DNA from 2 places in the Comamonas sp. FG99 genome. Region 2 is predicted to be linked to the other one. Evidence: riboswitches for the same ligand, from Rfam matches in the RefSeq annotation. Region 2 holds a riboswitch; the other holds the start of a gene.

Region 1 (3,324 bases), on a different contig from region 2:
CTGGTCCACCAGGTCGGCGCGGCCGTCGGCTATGAAGCGGTCCACGTATTCGCGCGCCAGCCGGCGCACCATGGGCTCGTGGTGCGCCAGCTGCTCGGGCGTGAACGGCTCCATCAGCGCGCGGCGGCGCGGCATGTGGGCCGGCTCGTCCTCGTTGACCAGGGTGCGGTTGAGCGCGAAGCCGTAGGAGGCCAGCACCGCATTGGCCGCATCGCCCGTGGGCGTGATCTTCTCCAGCGCGATCGACGGGCTGTAGGTGAGGTTGTCGCGGAAGATGGCCTTGATGTCGTCGAAGCGTGTGACCACCCAGTAGCCCAGCTGCGGGCTGTAGAACACAGGCTCCTGCTCGCGCGCCCAGCGCACATACTCGGGCGGGTCCTGCTGGTAGCCGTCGCTGAAGGGGTCGAAGGCGGCGGCGCCCAGGCTCACCGGGCAACCGGTGGGGCCGCTGCGGCCCGAGGGCCGGGTGAGCTGGCTGTGGTCGATGGGGCAGCGGGCGGATGCCATGTTCACTCCAGCGTGATGTGCAGGTCCTTGATCAGCTTCTGCCAGCGCGTGCTCTCGCTGTTGATCAGGGCCTGGAACTGCTCGGGCGTGTTGCCCACCGGCTCCACGCCGAAGTCGATGAGCTTTTGCTTGACCGCGGGCTCGTTGATCGCGGCCACCACCTGCTTGTTCAGGGTGGCGATCACCGGGGACGGCGTCTTGGCCGGCGCCACCATGCCGACCAGCGCCGCCGCATCGACCTTGGGCAGGCCCAGCTCGGCGAAGGTCGGCACCTCGGGCAGCTGCGGCAGGCGCGTGGCATTGGCCACGGCCAGCGGCTTGACCTTGCCGCCCTTGATGAACCCCGCGCCCGCGGCCAGGTCCACCATCATCGCCGGAACCTGGCCGCCGGCCACGTCGCCCAGCGCAGGCGCCGCGCCGCGGTAGGGCGCATGCACCAGCGACAGGCCGGCCTCCACCTTCAGCAGCTCCATCGCCAGGTGGTGCGGGCTGCCCGCGCCGGCCGAAGCGTAGTTCAGCCCCTGCTTGCTGGCCTTGGCCTTGGCGATGAAATCGCGGGCATCGGCAAAGCCGGCGTTCGGATTGACCACCAGGATCATCGGAAAGCGTCCCATCAGCGTGACCGGCGCCAGATCCTTGGAGGGGTTGTAGCTCAGCGTCTTGTACAACACCGGGTTGTAGATCAGCGTGCCGTTGTCGGCCGAGAGCACGGTGTAGCCGTCGGCCGCGGCGCGCGCGGTTTCGGAGGCGGCGATCGCGGTGTTGCCGCCGGGCTTGTTGTCCACCACCACCGGCTGCTTGATGTGGGCCGACAGCGCCTGCCCGATGGTGCGGGCCAGGAAGTCCGAGCCGCCGCCCGCCGCATAGGGCACTAGCCAGCGGATCGGCTTGGAGGGGTAGGCATCGTCGGCCCAGGCGCCGGTGGACATGCCGGCCAGGGCGGACAGCGCCAGCAGGCTGGCGGCGAAAGCGCGTTTTTTCATCGAAAGTCTCCGTGAACAGGTTCTAAGCCATTGTGGCGCCATGCATGGCGCAATGGCAGAGAAAACCCGTATATCCAATATCAGGGGATTTCCCTATATTTGCCCCCAAGGCTGTCAGCCTGGTGATGCCGAGAGAGACTGTTGCGTGCCCGCGTGCCGCATACAGCGCCGAAGGAGCAACCGCCCCGGAAACTCTCAGGCAAAAGGATCGGCATCACCGTCCATGCACTCTGAAGAATGTCCGGCGCCGTTGTCCGCCGGGCATACCGAAGGAGCAAGCGATCATCGCCCCGGCGATGCTGCGTGAATCTCTCAGGTCCAGAACAGAGGGGGCGTCCGGTGCACATGGTGTGCCCGGGCTCCACCTTTGACACATCCGGGACCTGATCCATCATGAAGAAAACCATCGCCGTCATCGGTGGCGGAATCACTGGCGTGACCACGGCCTACGCGCTGGCCCAGCGCGGGTTTGCCGTCACCTTGTTCGAAAAGCAGCGCTACGCCGCCATGGAAACCTCGTTTGCCAACGGCGGGCAGCTCTCGGCCTCGAATGCCGAGGTGTGGACCCATTGGTCCACCATTCTGAAGGGCCTCAAGTGGATGCTCAAGAGCGATGCGCCGCTGCTGGTCAACCCCAAGCCAAGCTGGCACAAGCTCTCGTGGTTCTTCGAATTCCTCGCGGCGATCCCGCACTACCAGAGGAACACCGTTGAAACCGCCAGGCTGGCCATTGCGGCCCGCGAGCACCTTTTTGCCTGGGCCGCGCAAGAGGGCATCGACTTCGACCTGAAGCAGAAAGGCATCCTCCATATCTACCGCAACAAGGCCGGCTTCGAGCATGCGGGCATGGTCTCGAAGCTGCTGGCCCAGGGTGGGCTGGAGCGGCGCGCACTGACGCCGCAGGAGATCCGGGACATCGAGCCGACCCTGTCCGGCGCCTTCTATGGCGGCTACTTCACCGAGAGCGACTCGACCGGCGACATCCACAAATTCACCAGCGGGCTGGCTGCCGCCTGCGTGCGCCACGGGGTGCGCTGCCTGTACGGCCAGCAGGTGCTGTCCGTGGCGGCCGATGGCCGGCAGGCCCGCGTGACCGCGAGCGATGCGCAGGGCACGTCCACCTCCAGCTTCGACGGCATCGTGGTCTGCGCCGGCACCGCCAGCCGCATGCTGGCAGCCCAGCTGGGGGACCGCGTCAATATCTATCCGGTCAAGGGCTATTCCATCACCGTCAACCTGCTCGATGAAGCCAGCCGCGCCGCGGCGCCGGTGGTGAGCCTGCTGGACGACGAGACCAAGCTGGTCACCAGCCGCCTGGGCGAAGAGCGCTTTCGGGTGGCGGGCACCGCGGAATTCAATGGCTACAACCGGGATATCCGGGCCGACCGGATCCGGCCCCTGGTCGAGTGGGTGCAGGCCTGCTTTCCCGGTGTCAGCACCCGCAGCGTCGTGCCATGGGCCGGCCTGCGCCCGATGATGCCCGACATGCTGCCGCGCATCGGGCGCGGCAGCAAGCCCGGTGTCTTCTACAACACAGGCCACGGCCATCTGGGCTGGACCTTGTCGGCGGTGACCGCCAGCATGCTCGGGGATATTGCGCAGCAGGCGATGGGGCCGGCTGCAGCGGTGTAGCAGGCGAAGGCATGGCGCGGCATACCGCGCCGTGCCTTGCCCTCACTGCACCAAATCGTACACCGCACGCAGGCGCTGCGTGTCGCGGCCCAGGCGGCGGCTGTCGGGCAGGCGGCCTACCCAGCGCATCCGGCGTACGGTGGTGTCGAGCGCCGCGCGCGCGCTGGCATCCAGCTGGTCATGCCATTGCTGCCAGTGCGGG
Region 2 (3,324 bases):
GGCGGTTTCGTCGAGCAGGCCGTCAAGCTGGCCGGCATCGGCCAGCTTGACCTTGAAGAACCAGCCGGCGCCCAGCGGGTCGCTGTTGGCCAGCGAAGGGTCGGCGCGCAGGGCTTCGTTGACTTCGACGATCTCGCCGGAGACGGGCATGTACACGTCGGCGGCGGCCTTCACCGATTCGACCACGCCGGCCACGTCGCCCTGGCCGAAGCTCGCGCCCACCTCGGGCAGGTCGACGAAGACCACGTCACCGAGCGCGTCCTGCGCATGCACGGTGATGCCGACCACGGCCGCGCTGGCATCGGCGGCGTTGATCCATTCGTGTTCTTTGGAGAATTTGACAGTCATGTGGGCTCCGGGAGCTAGAGAGGGAAAGAAAGGGTTGGCCGCCAGCAGGCATGCCGGCGGCTGCGTGATGTTATCCGCGGAAGTAGTTGGGCGGTATGAAGGGCATGGGCGCCACTTCCATCGGCACGCGCTTGCCGCGCACGATGGCGTCGAGCTTTTGGCCCACCGTGGCCAGCGCCGCGTCCACATAGGCCATGGCAATGGGCCGATCCACCGAGGGGCCGAGCAGACCGCTGGTGACCACGCCGACGGTCCTGCCGCCGGCATCCTGCAGCTCCACCTGCTCGCGCACCGGAATGCGCTCCAGCGCCACCAGGCCCACGCGCTTGCGCGCAAGCAGGGCGGGATTGTCGATCTGCGCCAGCACCTTGTCGGCGCCGGGAAAGCCCCCGGCGCGCGCGCCGCCGCTGCGGCGCACCTTCTGGATGGCCCAGTTCAGCGCGGCCTCGGGCGGCGTGGTGGTGGTGTCCAGGTCGCTGCCGTACAGGCACAGGCCGGCTTCCAGCCGCAGCGAGTTGCGCGCGCCCAGGCCGATGGGCTTGACCTCGGGCTGGGCCAGCAGCTTGCGCGCCAGCGCCTCGGCCTGCTCGCCGGGCACCGAGATCTCGAAGCCATCCTCGCCGGTGTAGCCGCTGCGGGTGATGAAGCAGGGAATGCCGTCGACATCGAATGTTCCACCGGTCATGAACACCAGCTTCTCGGCGCCCGGCGCCAGGCGCGACAGCGCCTGGACCGCCAGCGGGCCCTGCAGCGCCAGCAGGCCGTGCCCGGGCATGGGGAGCACCTGGCAGCGGCCGCCGATGCGTGCCTGGATATGGGCGATGTCGGTCGCCTTGCAGGCACCGTTGACGATCACGAAGAGCGAATCCTCGCCCTGGTTGAAGAACATCAGGTCGTCGAGGATGCCGCCTTCGTCGTTCAGCAGCAGGCCGTAGCGCTGCTTGCCCACCGGCAGGTCGATCACGTCCACCGGCATCAGCGATTCGAAGGCCGCGGCGGCATCCGGGCCCACCAGGCGCAGCTGGCCCATGTGCGACACATCGAACAGGCCGGCGCTGGCGCGGGTGTGCTTGTGCTCGGCGATCAGCCCCTCGGGGTACTGCACCGGCATGGAGTAGCCGGCGAAAGGCACCATGCGGGCGCCCAGCTCCAGGTGCAGGGCGTTGAGCGGCGTGGTTTGGAGGGCGGAAGCGGTCATGGGCAACTCGGAGTGGCTGTGGGCAAATCAATGGCGCATGCCGCGCACCGATGGCGCTGCATGCGGTTTGCCCCGCTGTCCGCTTTACCTGAGAGATTCACCCCGTAACCGGGGCTTGCTCCTTCGGTGGATGCGGCGTGCGCCGCACCTCTCTCCAGCAAGGTGACGCCTTGGCGAGCAAGGCGTTTGCCAGTCCTTTTGCCTGAGCGTTCAGTGGGTACCTGCGCCTTCGGCGGCCTGTATTGCAAGGCTCTCTCCTGACCGGGTGGATTGTAGCGGAAGCGCCGGGGGCTCAGTCGCTCAATCCGTCGCAAACCGGCAAGCCTTGCGCAAAGCGCTCGGGGTTGAGCAGCGCCACCAGGCCGCAGCCCAGCGCGCCCTGCCAGTGCAGGTAGTCATGGCCGGTGGCGTGCTCGCGCTGGGTCAGCGCGTAGCCCTTGGCGCGCAGCACGTCGCCGAGATGGCGATTGGTTTCCAGGATGCCGTCCTGCCCCGCGCGCGCCGCTTCGTAGCGGCCGGCATCGAGGTACAGGCGCAGCTCGCGCCGGGGCTCCTGGGCATAGCGGCGCATCATCCAGCCCGGCCGCTCGCCGGGCGGCGCCCACCAGAACGAGCCCGACAGGCTCAGCACCCGGCCGAACCACTGCGGCAGCATGAGGCCCGCATGGGCCGAAGCCAGGCCGCCGTAGCTCGAGCCGGCGACCACCGTGGCCGCGGGCGCCTGCGCCAGGCCCTGGGCGCGTACCCAGGGCATCAGCTCCTCGTCGAGAAAACGAGTGAAGCGCGGGTTGGGCGGCAGCTCGGCGGCGCGCGCTGCGGGGCTGGGGTTGGCCAGCAGCACCACGGCGGTGGGCGGGATCAGCCCGTCGGCCAGCAGGTTGTCCACGATGCGCGGCGTGGGCACGTCCTGCCGGTAGGCATGGGCGTCGAACAGCACCAGCAGCGCCTGCGGCCTGGCATGCGCCGGGCGGTAGAGCCAGACCGCGCGCTCGTTGCCGAGGATGCGGCTGGGCAGCAGGTGCTGCGTCAGCTGGCCCTGGGGCACGCCGGAGCGGGCGGCGATCCAGGGCTGGCGCGGGGCCTGCGGCAGTTCCAGCACCGAATGGCCCTGGAAGGCGTCGAGCCCCGCGTCGGCCTGCGCCGGGAATACATGCGGGTTCAGCGGATCGCGCTGCGCGGTGGCCAGGATCATGCGGCGCTGCTCCTGCGGCGTGCCTTGCACGCGCGGCACGTCGGGCGCGAGCCGGTAGGACAGGCGGGCGCTGGACGGCATGCGAAAACTCGCCCACCAGACGTCGCTGGCATCCAGGCGCTGCAGCGGATCGTGCTCGCCCGAAGGGCTGCCGAACAGCCGCACGCTCTGGGTCTGCGCGCCGCCGCGCCACAGGAAGGTGACCAGCGATTCGCGCTCGGACAGCGGCTCGACCAGCGGCGTGCCCTGCCGTTCGCGCTCCTGCCAGAAGGCCTCGGTATTGCCGCCAGCCGCCAGGGATTGCGCCAGCGCCTGCAGGCGCTGGCTTTCGGGGCGGGGCGCTTGCGCGGCCGAGCCGGTTGCCGGCGCCAGTGTGCGGCGCAGCTGCAGCGTGTAGGGGGCGCCCTGCGATCCGGCCCGCAGCTGCAACTGCTGCCCAGCCTGCGCCTGCCAGCTAAAGTCTTGCAGGCCGTGCTCGGCATCGGCCAGCCGGCGCAGGTGGCGGCCCTCGGCATCGAGCAGATCCAGCACCGCGCCGGGGCCGTTGACATCGCCTTGCACCACATGGCCGGCAGGCAGTTGCACG

What was found. A riboswitch is a leader RNA that binds a small molecule or an ion and turns the genes downstream of it on or off. The one in region 2 is predicted to bind glycine.
Region 1: linked by a shared signal. The riboswitch ahead of ACODRX_RS03015 (D-amino acid dehydrogenase) and the one ahead of gcvT (glycine cleavage system aminomethyltransferase GcvT) in region 2 are both predicted to bind glycine.

What each region holds. Positions count from the first base shown of each region.
Region 1 is NZ_JBMDII010000003.1:58,666-61,989, forward strand. It holds gene ACODRX_RS03005 (cytochrome P450/oxidoreductase) at 1-507, opposite strand, end outside; gene ACODRX_RS03010 (Bug family tripartite tricarboxylate transporter substrate binding protein) at 510-1,490, opposite strand; glycine riboswitch at 1,610-1,711, shown strand; gene ACODRX_RS03015 (D-amino acid dehydrogenase) at 1,884-3,122, shown strand; gene ACODRX_RS03020 (BUD32 family EKC/KEOPS complex subunit) at 3,165-3,324, opposite strand, start outside.
Region 2 is NZ_JBMDII010000048.1:9,223-12,546, forward strand. It holds gene gcvH (glycine cleavage system protein GcvH) at 1-348, opposite strand, end outside; gene gcvT (glycine cleavage system aminomethyltransferase GcvT) at 419-1,546, opposite strand; glycine riboswitch at 1,612-1,714, opposite strand; glycine riboswitch at 1,727-1,816, opposite strand; gene fes (enterochelin esterase) at 1,839-3,324, opposite strand, start outside.